DNA from 2 places in the Sporosarcina sp. P12(2017) genome. Region 1 is predicted to be linked to the other one. Evidence: riboswitches for the same ligand, from Rfam matches in the RefSeq annotation. Region 1 holds a riboswitch; the other holds the start of a gene.

Evidence for each region. Region 1 has a riboswitch for S-adenosylmethionine ahead of CSV80_RS04795 (bifunctional homocysteine S-methyltransferase/methylenetetrahydrofolate reductase). Riboswitches for the same ligand answer to the same signal wherever they lie in the genome.
Region 2: another riboswitch for S-adenosylmethionine. It lies ahead of CSV80_RS10240 (methionine ABC transporter ATP-binding protein); the one in region 1 lies ahead of CSV80_RS04795 (bifunctional homocysteine S-methyltransferase/methylenetetrahydrofolate reductase).

What each region holds. Positions count from the first base shown of each region.
Region 1 covers NZ_PDYL01000004.1:153,062-160,788, forward strand. The annotation lists gene CSV80_RS04760 (ATP-dependent Clp protease ATP-binding subunit) at 1-114, opposite strand, end outside; gene mcsB (protein-arginine kinase McsB) at 299-1,387, opposite strand; gene CSV80_RS04770 (UvrB/UvrC motif-containing protein) at 1,377-1,928, opposite strand; gene CSV80_RS04775 (CtsR family transcriptional regulator) at 1,940-2,410, opposite strand; gene bioB (biotin synthase BioB) at 2,735-3,739, opposite strand; gene CSV80_RS04785 (biotin transporter BioY) at 3,736-4,335, opposite strand; gene CSV80_RS04790 (hypothetical protein) at 4,464-4,661, opposite strand; SAM riboswitch class I at 4,826-4,937, shown strand; gene CSV80_RS04795 (bifunctional homocysteine S-methyltransferase/methylenetetrahydrofolate reductase) at 5,021-6,883, shown strand; gene metH (methionine synthase) at 6,864-7,727, shown strand, end outside.
Region 2 covers NZ_PDYL01000011.1:17,155-24,881, forward strand. The annotation lists gene bluB (5,6-dimethylbenzimidazole synthase) at 1-9, shown strand, start outside; gene CSV80_RS10225 (glycine betaine uptake BCCT transporter) at 402-1,883, shown strand; gene CSV80_RS10230 (tRNA dihydrouridine synthase) at 2,160-3,122, shown strand; gene CSV80_RS10235 (pyridoxal phosphate-dependent aminotransferase) at 3,214-4,380, opposite strand; SAM riboswitch class I at 4,610-4,721, shown strand; gene CSV80_RS10240 (methionine ABC transporter ATP-binding protein) at 4,841-5,854, shown strand; gene CSV80_RS10245 (methionine ABC transporter permease) at 5,847-6,515, shown strand; gene CSV80_RS10250 (MetQ/NlpA family ABC transporter substrate-binding protein) at 6,533-7,357, shown strand; gene sdaAA (L-serine ammonia-lyase, iron-sulfur-dependent, subunit alpha) at 7,444-7,727, opposite strand, start outside.

The DNA of each region.
Region 1 (7,727 bases):
CAATCCAAGCAGGATATGCTCAGTACCAATAGATTCATGTTTTAAACGAATAGCCTCTTCTTGAGCCAGTTGTAAAACTTTTTGTGCACGTTGTGTAAATCGATTAAACATCATATTCATTCCCCTCTTCCTTCATCAGTGGACTATATTCTATGTTATGCAAAATAACACATCAATGCTTTGTTTCCTATAACTATATATATTCATGTCAATTCGCGATACAACCTAATTCGCATATTGACTTTGACTATCTTTGATTAATTATAAATGCTATAAGACTTTCTTGCAAAAACTTTGCTCACAACGAATCACTGTCTTTTTCTTGTGCAGCAGATCGCTCTACTCCTAGCCGATCACGGAATAATTGTGCACGAAGGATATCTCGTTCATCAGATGTTAATTCTGCCTTCGCGTATTGTTGCAGAAAACCTGGTTGCATGAAAATCATCAATTCATTCAAAATTGTCATATCAATATTTTCAATGATACCTAAATCTATACCCAAACGGACGTCAGACAAACATTTTGCCGCTTCTGCTGACGGCAAGATTCGCGAATGAGTCAGTGTCCCGAGCGCCCTGAATAATCTATTTTCCAAGTGAACTTCCGACTTAGCCAATAATAATTCACGTGATTTCTTTTCATGTGCAATCAAGCGTTTTGAAATACTCTCTAAGTCTTTCAAGATTTCCTCTTCTGATTTGCCGAGTGTGATTTGATTGGAAACCTGATAAATGTTACCGAGTGCTTCACTGCCCTCTCCATAACTTCCACGTACGACCATTCCAAGCCTTGATATCGCGGGTATAATTCGCTCGATTTGCTTAGTGATGGTTAATGCAGGTAAATGCATCATGACTGACGCGCGCATTCCCGTACCGGTGTTAGATGGACAACTTGTCAAATAGCCGAATGTTTCATCGAAAGCATAGTTCAAATTCACTTCAAGTTCGCTATCTACTCGATCAGCGTGTTCATATGCCTGATCTATTTGAAAACCCGGATAAATACATTGAATGCGAATATGATCTTCTTCATTCACCATAATACTAATTGTTTCGTCTTCGGACAGCAAAACGGATCCATGTTTTTTAGGATTGATCAACTGTGGACTGACTAAATGCTTCTCGACTAAAATCTGGCGTTCAAGCGGAGACAAATCTTCCATTGTGATGCCTGTAAAATGATGGTCCTCCATCGTCTCGACTGCCTGATTCAATGCTTCGCTTACGTCGTTCGCATCTTCCTGCGAGGCACTTATCGGAAAAGAATAATCTTGTAAATTGCGAGCTAACCTGATTCTTGTGGACAAGACGATGTCAGCATGCTCACCTTCCGCAACCATCCAACCTGTCAGTTCCTGTTTGATGAATTTTTTAAATGACATGTTGATCATCACCTCCATCGGACAGTTGCTGTTTCACTTGGTTCGCCTCATCACGCAAAGTTGCCGCTTCTTCAAAATGTTCGTTTTCTACAGCTTCCCGCATTTTCATACGGATATCTTCAAGCTTCTTCTTTAAAGCAAAACGTTCATTAAGTGATACGGGAATCTTTCCACGGTGTTGGGTATGCCCATTATGCAGTTTGGCAAACACTCTTGGCAGTTGCCCCCTGAATGTTTCATAACATACAGCGCAACCAAACTTCCCGATATCGAGGAAACGATGGAAGGTCAAATCGCAATTCGGACATTTCGGACCATCCGGTAATCTTTCATCGGCTTTTTGTTCCGGAAATAACTCTGAACCACCTAACCAATGTGCTAAAAATTGTTGAATTGATAACGGTTCCTGATCCGGACTGAAAGAAAATGTTTGTGAGTAAAATGCACATTTATCACATAAATGACGCTCTATTACATCATTTGATGTTTCCTGTTTAAACACTACAGTAGCTGGTCGTTCTTTACAGTTTTCACAAAGCATTGAAATTCACCTCATTCTATCTCTTCATAAATTAATGTAACTAACATAGCGCGAAGAATACGTGAACGTAACGCATCCCGCTCTGGCAACATATAACGCAGAGTAGCACGGCCTACTGCAGCAAGCATCAGTTTAGCTTCACGTTCTGTAATGACTTCTTCTTCAATTAAACGGATAATGACATCTTCCGCCATAGTAGATGACGCTTCACTCTCTAAAATCTCTAACGCTTGTTCAAGTAAGTCCTTGCGGGAGTTGGTACGTACCCTGTAAATCCGGATGTAGCCTCCTCCTCCTCGCTTAGACTCAACAGCGTAACCTCTCTCGACGGTAAACCGGGTTTTGATTACGTAATTAATCTGTGATGGTACACATTGGAATTTCTCAGCAATCTCATTTCGTTTGATTTCAATAGAAGCGCTATCTTCCTCTTCTATAATCGACTTCAAATATCCTTCTATAATGTCAGAAATATTACGCATCTCGTCACCTCTTTTCGCTCGTTCATCTAGTTGACTTTGACTATCTTTGACTTGATTGTATCGCAAGAATTAGGCGGGATGCAATTCATTTGTTTGTATGTATACATGATTACGTTAAAAGAAAACTTGTTGCTAGGTTGTCACAACAGGCTATTAATTATTCAATTAGTCACCGAATTAAAACAAGACGAATACTTTTCACTTACGGCCAACTACTGCAATCCTCCTAAATAGAATTCTGAATGAATAGAAAAAACTGAAGAGCAGATCCACATAGCGGATTGTCTTCAGCACAAGGTATACGTATATTTACTCATTCTCTATTTATATAATGATAGGTTCTTTGCGCAACGGTTCGAGATCGACTACGAAGCCCATGTCTTCAAGCATTTTTTGATCTTGATCATTTTCCTGACCGGCTGTTGTGAGATAGTCACCGATGAAGATAGAGTTTGCAGCGTAGAGGCCTAGTGGCTGCAGGCTTCGCAAGTTGACTTCACGTCCACCCGAAATGCGGATTTCTTTGCTAGGGTTGATGTAGCGGAATAGGCACAGGACTTTTATGCAGTAGCGTGGATCCAGTTCTGATGTCCCTTCTAATGGTGTTCCATCAACTGCATGCAGAAAGTTCACAGGTATTGAGTCAGCGTCCAGTTCGCGTAGGCTACGCGCCATGGAGATGATATCTTGCTTTGTTTCCCGCATGCCAACGATGACGCCTGAACATGGAGATATGCCTGCTTCTTTAGCCAACCCTACAGTGTTTACACGATCATCGTATGTATGCGATGTAGTTATACTTTCGTGATGCTCTGCGGATGTGTTCAAGTTGTGGTTGTAGCGATCTACGCCCGCCTCTTTCAAACGGGTTGCTTGGCCTGGCTTCAAAATACCTAGGCAAGCACATACCGTCATTCCTTTGTGTTTTTCTTTTATCTGCTTAACAGAATCAATGACTATGTCCAGTTCACTGTCACGCGGTCCCCGTCCACTTGCTACGATGCAATAGGTGCCCGCTTTATTAGCGGCAGCACGTTCTGCACCTTCTAGTATCTCTTCCGATTTCATCATCGCATACTTTTCGACAGGTGCTTTTGAAATGATGGATTGTGCGCAATAACCACAGTTCTCCGGACATAATCCTGATTTCGTATTGATGATCATATTCAGCTTTACCTTATTTCCGAAGTAATGTGATCGAATCGAGTACGTCGCGTGCAGTAATAATAGCAAATCTTCATCTGGGCTATTCAATATTGCGAGTGATTCCTCGTCAGTTAATACATGCCCTTCCAGTACTTGAGTAGCCAGCCTTTGGTAGTTCATTATAGCGTACGCCTCACTTTCAAGTGTTTTGAGATTCTAAACGCGAATATGCCTGACAGTACAGCCAGAATTAGATCTTTTGGCAAAGGAGGCATCATCCATAGCCATGCGATCTTGTAGGTAAACACGTCTGGTGCAGCAGCCCACATCTTGTACGCAAAATACATCCAGCTTGTGCCTACTATATAGTTGATTGCCGTAGCGACCAGTGCCGCGGTAATATATGCAGGCATGGTCTGACTTCGCTCGACAATCTTCCCGGCTACATAAGCTATTAAAATGAAGGTAAGAATAAAGCCAAACGTTGGACTCAAGATTTGACCGAAGCCGCCTGAAAATTTAGCGAAGACCGGTGCACCTGCTAATCCTATTAACATATATACCGTCATAGATAACGCACCTAGACGGCTGCCAAGTAATAGTCCTGATAAAATTGCGAAAAACGTTTGTAATGTAATAGGTACTCCACCAACTACTAAAAACGGCACGAAGGATGTGATGTTTGCTCCAATCATCATTAATGACGCGAACATTCCACTGTATACAATGGTTAGTGCACTGAACCTACTTACCGGTTGCCTCTCCGTTGCTGTTGCCATCATGTCACCTCTTTTATATTAGTTACCATAAAAACAATAATAGTTAACGCATAATATGTCAACACATTTTATTTTATAGTTAACCCATAAAAAACAAATAAAAAAGACTGCAGCAAAATGCTGACAGCCTACTTCTTCTCATCAATCTGTTCTTCTTTTTCTTTACGAAACAAAACGCTTGAGATCAATCCACTGAATATAGCAGCCCCAATTGTAATGTACACACGCATATCATAAGCAACTTCTTCGTAACTGCTACCTATCATAATCCAAGCAATTGTACCTACAAGAACAGCGATTGGAAATGAATATTTAAAGAACCGCATAATTCCTCACCTTTTCGAGTTGTTTCATTGATTTTAGCATATATATCGCAATTTCTCTATGCTCTAACTCCGCACTTCGAACTTCACCAAACATTCACTTGACGATATCCAACAAAGCCGCTATGATGTGGTTAGAATAATCTAAATAATTGAATAAGAAACATATCTTATCAAGAGAAGCTGAGGGACTGGCCCGTCGACGCTTCAGCAACCAGCCATATAGGCAAGGTGCTACTTCCAGCAGTCTGTCAAATTGACACTCTGAAAAGATGAGAGGGAACTAGTCATTGAGATTACAAAGCCTTCTAATATACTTGAAGGCTTTTTTTGATTAGAAAAAGCAAAGGGGAGATGGAATTATGTCATTGCTAGATAAACTACAAACAAACGTCTTAACGGCAGATGGTGCAATGGGGACGATTTTATATTCTTACGGAATTGATTACTGTTATGAAGAACTAAACGTAGAAAAGCCTGAAATTATAGAGCAGATTCACCAAGACTACATCGCAGCCGGCGCAGATATTATACAGACGAACACTTACAGTGCAAATGCGAACAAATTAGCTCGCTACGGCTTAGAAAGTCATGTAACAGAATTCAATAAAGCGGCCATTCAAATTGCAAAACGCGCAGCAGCACCTGGGGGACAATTTGTACTCGGTACAATTGGCGGCCTGCGTGGCATACGTAAAAGCGATGCTACATTGGATGAAATAGAAAAAGTCGTACTAGAACAAGCGAGTGCATTATTGGCAGGCGATCCGGATGGTCTTCTATTGGAAACATATTACGACTTTGAAGAGTTATCATCTGTTGTGACAACGTTAAAGAAAATCACGGATGTTCCATTGATCGCACAAGTTTCTATGCATGATCCCGGCGTATTACAGAACGGACTCTCATTAAATGATGCACTTCATCAACTTGAATCTCTTGGTGCAGATATCGTAGGCGTCAACTGTCGCTTAGGCCCTTACCACACGATTCAAGCATTCGATAATGTTACATTACCGGAACAAGCATTTTTATCCGCATATCCAAACGCCAGTCTATTAGATGTGGAAGATGGACGTATTGTCTATGAATCTGAAGCAGAATACTTCGGACGCGCTGCCGTATTACTTCGTGATCAAGGCGTTCGGTTGATCGGTGGATGTTGTGGCACAACACCTAAGCATATTAAAGCAGCGAAAACACAGTTAACGCGACTTGCACCTATCACAGAAAAGGTCGTACATCCGGAAAAGCCTATCGTGATTCATGAAGCGGGACCTACAAAACATCAACCTCTTCATGAAAAAGCGAAAACAGAGCGTACGGTAATTGTAGAACTAGATACACCGCGCCACTTGGAAACAGAAGATTATATCAAGGGTGCAAATGTGTTATATGACGCAGGAGTTGATGCTATAACAATGGCAGATAATTCACTTGCTTCCCCTCGCATCAGCAACATGGCGATGGGTTCAATCGTTAAGATGAAACATAATATCCGCCCGCTTGTACATTTAACGTGCCGTGATCACAATCTTATCGGCTTACAATCACATTTGATGGGACTCGATGCATTAGGCATTCACGATATCCTAGCTGTAACAGGCGATCCGACAAAAGTTGGCGACTTCCCCGGTGCAACAAGCGTCTACGATGTATCTAGCATGGAGTTATTGCAGTTAATTAAGAAATTGAATGAAGGGATTTCGTTCTCCGGTAAGCCATTGCGCAAGAAAGCAAACTTCTCTATTTCAGCAGCTTTCAATCCGAACGTACGCGTAATTGATCGAGCTGTACAACGACTCGAGAAGAAAATTGAAGCGGGTGCAGACTATTTCATCACGCAGCCGGTATACACGAAAGAAAAGATTATCGATGTATACGAAGCCACAAAACACTTGGATACACCGATCTTCATTGGCATCATGCCATTGACAAATATACGAAATGCAGAGTTCCTGCATCACGAAGTACCGGGTATCAAGCTTTCAGAAGATGTGTTGGAAAGAATGCGTGAATGTGGAGATGACCGTGAAAAATCAACTGAAACAGGTCTTGAAATCGCAAAAGAATTGATTGATACAGCAGCGCAGTATTTTAATGGGCTGTATATCATCACACCATTCCTCCGTTACGATATGACATTAGAGTTGTATGAGTATATTAAGGAAATAGACCAGAAGAAGAAGGAGAGGGAATTAACACATGCAGAGACATCCTATTGAAGAGCAACTAGACAAACGAATCCTGATCATTGATGGTGCGATGGGGACGATGCTGCAAGCGGAAGATTTCTCAACGGAAGACTTCGGCGGAGAAGAATATGATGGATGTAACGAATACCTAAGTGTGTTACGCCCCGATGTTTTAGAGAAAATTCACGATGAATATTTAGATGCTGGTGCTGATATCATTTGTACAAATACATTTGGTGGTACTCCCCTTGTCTTGAATGAATTTTCACTTGGTCATCGTGCAGATGAAATTAATGCAAAATCTGTGGAAATCGCGAAAAAGAGTGCAGCGAAGTTTTCTACACCAGAATGGCCACGTTTTGTCGCAGGTGCGATCGGACCTACAACAAAGACGCTTTCGGTTACGGGCGGCATTACGTTCGATGAACTATCCAATGATTTCTATGTGCAGGCAAAAGCCCTTGTAGAAGCAGGCAGCGACTTGATACTGATGGAAACGAGTCAGGATATGCTAAACGTGAAGGCCGGAACGATTGGTATTAAAAAGGCGTTCGAAGAGCTTGGACGCGAAATTCCTATCATGATTTCAGGGACGATCGAGCCGATGGGTACAACACTTGCTGGACAAAGTATTGAAGCTTTCTATATTTCCATTGAACATGTCCACCCACTTTCGGTCGGCTTAAACTGTGCGACAGGTCCTGAATTCATGACGGACCATTTGCGTTCATTATCTGACTTAGCGACAAGCTATGTAACTTGTTATCCAAATGCGGGATTGCCAGATGAAGAAGGACATTATCATGAGTCCCCTGATTCTCTATCGAAAAAGCTGGAAGGCTTCGCTGAAAAAGGCTGGTTGAACATGGTTGGT
Region 2 (7,727 bases), on a different contig from region 1:
AACAAATGACGGTTTACAGATGCACTAAGCTCATCAACATTGTATATCATCAGCTGTGAATTAGCTGATGATATACAATGTTTTTTTGTAAGACATACAAGAGTAGTAATTTCACAAAATGACACACATTACTAGCGGAAGAAAAATGTTGCCAAACCTACCTTTATCTAGGTATAAGGTCATTATTAATTCATTAAGTGTAATGAATCTGAGATAAGTAATTTCATAAAACAACTCTTTTTTGTTATATCCTGTCTACGTTTATCGTGTTTTATGAATAAATAAAGTAACTCATTTGATATTTGTCTCTTTATTTTACCTTTTGCCTTCTTCGGAAAGTATATGTATAGTATATAATCGTTCATTGGACGAACAAGTAACCTTATTTTGAAGGGAGAAACATGAGAAAAATATCAAATGTCTTTTACATTACGATCGCATTGATCGTCCTTACGGTTGGGTACGGCGTATTTGCATCGGAAAGCTTCGAAACCATTACAATGAATGCAAAGAATTTCGTCGCATCCTCATTTGGATGGTACTACTTGCTGTTGCTTTCATTACTACTATTATTAAGTATATTCCTCATTTTTAGTCCGTACGGTAAGATTCGACTCGGTAAAGATACCGACCGACCTGAATTTTCTACGGTCACGTGGATTGCTATGCTGTTTTCAGCAGGAATGGGTATCGGATTAGTGTTCTATGGAGCAGCTGAACCTTTGTCACATTTCGTCAATCCTGCTACAGAGGATCCAAACACCGATGAAGCGTTTAAGGAAGGATTACGTGAATCATTCCATCACTGGGGACTTCATGTATGGGCGATGTATGGAATAGTCGCTTTATCTCTCGCTTATTTTCAGTTCCGTAAAGATGCACCTGGTTTAATTTCAGCAACATTGAAACCGATTTTTGGCAAGAAGATGGATGGTCCGTGGGGAATATTCGTTGATGTTCTTGCAGTCTTTGCTACCGCATTCGGTGTTGCGACAACTCTCGGTTTCGGTGCTGTTCAAATTAACGCAGGGCTGAATTATCTATTTGGGATTGAAATTGGGACGTTCTCTCAGTTTATTATTATCGCCATAGTCACAGTACTGTTCATCATATCCGCTTCGTCGGGGCTTAGTAAAGGGATCAAGTATCTATCCAATACAAACTTGGTACTTGCTGTGTTACTTCTTGCATTCGTCGTTGTTTTGGGACCGACATTGTTAATATTGAATATGTTTACTGAATCACTTGGAGGTTACGTAGGAAATCTGGTTCAAATGAGTCTTCGTACGGCGCCGCTTAATGCAGGTAACCAGCAATGGTTGTTTGACTGGACGATCTTCTACTGGGCTTGGTGGATTTCATGGGCACCGTTCGTCAGTATGTTTATCGCACGTGTCTCAAAGGGCCGTACGATCCGAGAATTCATGGTGGGCGTCCTTCTTGCACCTACATTGCTTTGTGCATTTTGGTTCTCTACGTTCGGTACGACAGCTGTTGATATGCAGCGCAGTGGACTAGCGGATATCGCAAGTTCTTCGTCCGAGCTAGTAGTCTTTGAAATGTTTAACGAAATGCCGTGGTCATTTATTATTTCGATTATAGCCATTCTGTTGATTGCGTCGTTCTTCGTGACTAGCGCTGACTCTGCAACGTTTGTGCTCGGTATGCAATCGACATATGGATCGTTGACACCGCCTACTAGTGTGAAAATGATTTGGGGTATTATCCAATCGTCCATTGCATTAATCTTGTTGTCAGTTGGTGGATTGGCTGCCTTACAAAACACGATTATTATTGCCGCCTTACCGTTCTCGTTCGTCATGTTATTGATGGTCATCTCTCTGATGAAAGAGCTACGTAGAGAGAAAACTAAGCGTAGGTAGTATCTTAATTTATTAAATAGTATATGAAGCCGTTGCTGTAGTAAAAGCAGCGGTTTTTTAGTTTACCGTACGGTATGAATCGACTACAGTTAATGGGTAAAACAATGTCAAATATAAGTAGTTCGATAATAAATTTTGAGGGTAGCTCAAAGAAGTGGAATTCATCTGTGCATTTTTTGTATAATGGTAGGACTGGCATCTGTTAAGGGTAAGTATATGTAAAAAACTATTTTTGTACGCAGGTGCAAGTTTTGAAGAGAGGATTTGAACGTAACGATGACTACTAATTTTTGGCTTGATCTACCACGGCCATTTTTCATACTAGCACCGATGGAGGATGTTACGGACGTGGTTTTTCGCCACGTAGTAAGCGAAGCTGCACGTCCGGATGTATTCTTTACCGAATTTACCAATACGGAAAGCTTTTGTCATCCAGAGGGAATCTTTAGCGTGCGGGGACGTTTGGCGTTTACAGAAGACGAACAGCCAATCGTCGCTCACATTTGGGGAGATAAGCCTGAACATTTCCGCGAGATGAGTATTGGGATGGCGGAACTTGGTTTTAAAGGATTGGATATTAATATGGGATGTCCTGTGCCAAACGTTGCAACAAAAGGAAAAGGTAGTGGTTTGATTAACCATCCTGAAACCGCTGCGGCAATTATTCAAGCGGCAAAAGCTGGCGGATTACCTGTCAGTGTCAAGACGCGTCTTGGCTATACAGATATAGAAGAATGGCATACATGGCTCAGACATGTACTGGAGCAAGATATCGCGAACTTGTCAATCCATCTCCGTACCCGCAAGGAAATGAGCAATGGCAATGCACATTGGGAATTGATTCCGGAAATCAAGAAGCTTCGTGATGAAATAGCGCCTAATACGCTGTTGACGATCAATGGTGATATTCTCGATCGTCAAATGGGCCTGGAGCTTGTGGAGAAGTATGGTGTGGATGGGGTTATGATTGGACGCGGTATTTTCAACAATCCATTTGCCTTTGAAAAAGAGAAGAAAGAGCATGATCATAGAGAATTGCTAGATCTTTTGCGTTTACATCTGGATCTTTTTGATAAATATTCTACAGAGCTCGAACCGCGACTATTTAAACCGCTACGTCGATTCTTTAAGATTTACATTAAAGGGTTCCGTGGAGCCGCTGAACTTCGAAATGAATTGATGAGTACGAATACGACAGACGAAGTACGAGCGTTACTGGATACTGTAGAACTCGATTAATAGATTCTAAAAAGCCTCCTTGCCATACCAGAAATACTGGTATGAGCAAGGAGGCTTTTTGTGTAATTGATGTAGTGTAGAATTACTTTTCTTACTTAAATAAACCAAGCTTTTCAATACGGCGAATCGCTTCTTGCAAGCGTTCTTCACTTTCCAACAACCCGACACGAATATATCCTTCTCCGTGAACACCAAATCCATTTCCTGGTGATACTGCGACGTCTGCTTTATCCAGTAATAAATCAGCGAAGGATTCGCTTGTAAAGCCTTCTGGGACAGGTAGCCAAGCGAAAAATGAGCCAGTAGGAGCCGTGACGTCCCAACCGATGCGCTCACATTCCGTTAGCAATACTGTCAGGCGTCCTTCATAGAGCGCAACTAATTCTTCAACGCATTGTTGAGGACCTGTCAATGCTTCAATTGCGGCACGTTGAACTGCCGGGAAAATGCTAGTGAATAAGTGGTCTTGCAATACATTTAATGCTTCTATTATTTCAGAGTTACCGACTGCAAACCCTACTCGCCAGCCTGCCATATTATACCTTTTAGAAAGGGACAGCATTTCAATGCCGACTTCCTTTGACCCCTCAGTTTGTAAAAAGCTAATCGGTTTCTGGCCTTCAAAACCAATTCCACCATACGCAAAATCTTGTAAGACGGCAATCTGATTTTCTTTGGCAAACGCCACAGTTTTTTTATAAAACTCGGGAGTTGCTGTGACGCCTGTTGGATTACTTGGATAGTTTAAGTACATTAGTTTGGCATCTTTTTTCTGAACATCTGTTAGTTTATCGTAATCAGGAAGAAATTCATTCTCCTTACGTAGTGGCATCGTATCATATCGAATACCCGCTAAGCTCACACCTGATAAGTAGTCAGGATAACCAGGGTCTGGCAGTAATAATAAGTCTCCTTCATTCATAATAGCTAAAGGAAGTTCTACGACACCTATTTTCGTGCCACCGAGAACCGCGACTTCTGTTTCAGGGTCAATCGTGACATCATATTCACGCTGATAGTATTCAGCCACAGCTTGTTTTAAAGCAAGTGTTCCTCTAAATGGAGAGTAGCCGTGTGTCGCTGGATCTTCAACGGCTTCTTGCAATGCTTTAATAATATGGGGAGGTGTTGGCTGATCAGGATTTCCGCGTCCGAGATTAATTACATCTCTGCCTTCATCCATAGCCTTTTCTATTTTATTTAATAATAACGTAAAGAAATGCGGAGGGAGATTTTGTAATCGGTTAGATAAAGCCATAGTCTATTCCTTCTTTCTTTGATAGGGTATTTGCGTTAAGTATACATAGATCATACTAGACTTTTCAATAGAAGGTTGGACATTCGATTCCAGATGATTGCGAAGATTAGGCAAAAGAAAGTAATGTTGATAGAATGAGTCGGATATTCTGCTGACTTGTTGTTATTCGCCTTGACAGTTTTGTAAATTCAGATTAGTATATGTTTTACGCATATAATTTAATAGTAATCTCTTATCATGAGCGACTGAGGGAAGAGGCCCGATGAAGTCCAGCAACCCCTTGAATGAAACAAGGAAGGTGCCAAATCCTACAGCATGGTTTTCCATCTGAGAGATAAGCTGAGTGTATTTCAGTACTTCTTTCATTTAGAAAAATGAAAGATTTTTTTATTTAGAAAGAAGTTTTAAAAACTTACTATTTATAACGATTATTTACTTGAATGTAGAAAGAAGTGAGAAGATGATCCAAATTCAACATTTGTCTAAAGTCTATCAGACAAAAGAAAAAGTGGTAAAAGGTGTAGATGATGTATCACTAGACATCGAGACTGGAGAAATATTTGGTATTGTCGGTTATTCAGGTGCGGGAAAAAGTTCTCTCATACGCTGTTTGAATTTGTTGGAGACACCAACGAGCGGCACGATCTTAATTGATGATGTAAATTTAACGAAACTATCAGGGGTACAACTTCGGCAGGCGCGCTTAAAAATCGGAATGATTTTTCAGCACTTTTATTTAATTAGCCAAAAGACGATTTTCGAAAATATCGCATTTGCTTTACAAGCAGCAAAAATGTCGTCAAACAAAAAAGAGGCACGTGTAATGGAACTTCTTGAAATGGTGGGGCTATCCGATAAACGCAATGTATATCCTGCGCAGTTGAGCGGAGGACAGAAGCAACGCGTTGGTATTGCGAGAGCCCTAGCTAATAATCCATCCGTTTTGCTTTGTGATGAAGCGACATCTGCACTGGATCCTAATACAACAATGTCCATTTTACGATTGTTGAAAAAGATCAATAAAGAATTGAATATCACCATTGTGTTAATTACGCATGAGATGAATGTCGTAAAAGAAATTTGTGATCGCATGGCGATTATGCAAGACGGAAAAGTCATTGAAGAAGGACAAGTGTATGACATCTTTTCTAACCCAGTTCAACCTTTGACGAAGGAGTTTATTAGTAGTGTAGTGTCGTATGAAATCCCGGATACCGTCATGTCCACCTTGGCTGGTACACTGATAAAAATCACTTTTAAAGGTGAAGTAGCCATGGAGGGTGTGATTTCCGATACTATGCAGAAGTATAGAGTGAAAGGAAACTTCCTGCATGGGTCGATTGAATATATTCAAGAACGAGCACTTGGGATTTTCTTAATGGAATTGCAAGGTGAGCGTGACGAAGTAGAGCAGGCGATTGCATACATACTCGAACAAAATGCACAAGTGGAGGTGATCCGACAACATGTTTGATCTATCTCACATCATGGAACTCATGCCGGATATTACAAAAGCATTTGGTGAAACACTTTATATGATCGGCATCTCGCTTACAATTGCACTGATTATTGGATTGCCACTCGGGGTTCTGTTATTTACAACAGATAAAGGGTTATTTTTAGAGAACCGTGCAATAAATTCAGTAGTTGGGTTTTTCGTTAATATTATTCGATCCATCCCATTCATCATACTACTTGTAGCCCTAATACCTCTGACGAAACTGATTGTTGGAAATACGATTGGACCGGCAGCTGCAAGTGTGTCGCTTTCCGTGGCAGCTATTCCTTTCTTTGCTAGGATCGTTGAAACATCCATGCGTGAAATAGACAAAGGGGTTATAGAGGCTGCAATTTCAACGGGTGCTTCGCCATGGATGATTATTTGGAATGTGTTATTACCTGAATCAAAGTCGAGTATTATCCAAGGACTTACACTGACACTAATTAACTTAGTTGCCTATTCAGCAATGGCTGGATTTGTTGGCGGAGGCGGAATTGGGGACTTAGCCATTCGTTTTGGCTATTACAGATATGATGATAGTATTATGCTAGTCACCGTCGCCATTTTAATAGTGCTCGTGCAGTTGATTCAATTTGGTGGAGATCGTTTTTCAAAAATGATAGATAAAAGATAATAGGGGAGAGATGGATTATGAAGAAACTAGTACTGGCATTCATTCTTACTGCGTTGGTTGCGGCATTAGCAGCTTGTGGAGGAGAAAAGTCTACTGAAAAATCGGATGATGATAAAAATATTCATTTTGGTGCAACAGCAGGACCTTATAGTGATATGCTGAAAAAAGCAATTCAGCCTGGTCTTGAAGAAAAAGGATATACCGTTAAAATCACGGAGTTCAGTGACTATATTCAGCCAAACATTTCACTGGACAGTGGCGATATAGATGCAAACTTGTTCCAAAACATTACGTACTTAGAAAACTTCGAGAAAGAAAACAATATGGAACTCTCTGAGTTGATTATAGTACCGACAGCGCCATTAGGTATCTATTCAAACAAATATACTTCTCTTGAGGAAATTGAAGATGGATCAACAATTACTATTCCGAATGATCCCGTGAACGCAGCGAGAACATTATATGTATTGGAAGATGCAGGGTTAGTGAAAATGGATGAAGGTATTGATCAATTGACAGCATCTGAAAAAGATATCACAGAGAACCCGAAAAACTTAGTCATTCAGCCGGTTGAAGCGGGACAATTACCTCGTTCGGTTGAGGGGTCTGATTTAGCTGCAGTACCTGGTAACTTTGCCATTGCAGCAAATATGGATTTGTTAGAAGCACTGGCTTTAGAAGATATGCCCGATCGGTTCCGTAATGTGGTAGCTGTGAAAACAGAAAATGTGGATAAGCAATTTGCGAAAGATATTATGGAAGTAGTAGAATCTGAGCAATTCTTAGAAGTGATTGAATCCGAATTTAAAGGGTTCGGTAAACCAGCATGGATGGAAAAATAATATACACATGTATAGTAGCTAGGTAAAAATATACCAGACGTGAAGACAATAGAAAGTGTCTTCACGTCTGGTATTTTACTGCACATTTATTCTGTTTCTACCAAGACAATATCATCAATAATAGGCACATCACGCTTTAACTCGGCAAGCATTTCTTCGTCCACAGAGCCGTCGATTTCACAAATCGTAATAGCGGGACCATCTATTGCAAATCGTTCATTCGCCATACGCGCGATATTGATTCCTTTTCTTGAGAGAATACCTAAAAGATCTGCAATAACACCTTTTTGATCGGTGTGGCGAATTAATAGTGCCGGACGTTCGCCTGAGAATTTTAACGGATAATCATCAAGCTCCTGCACTTCGATTT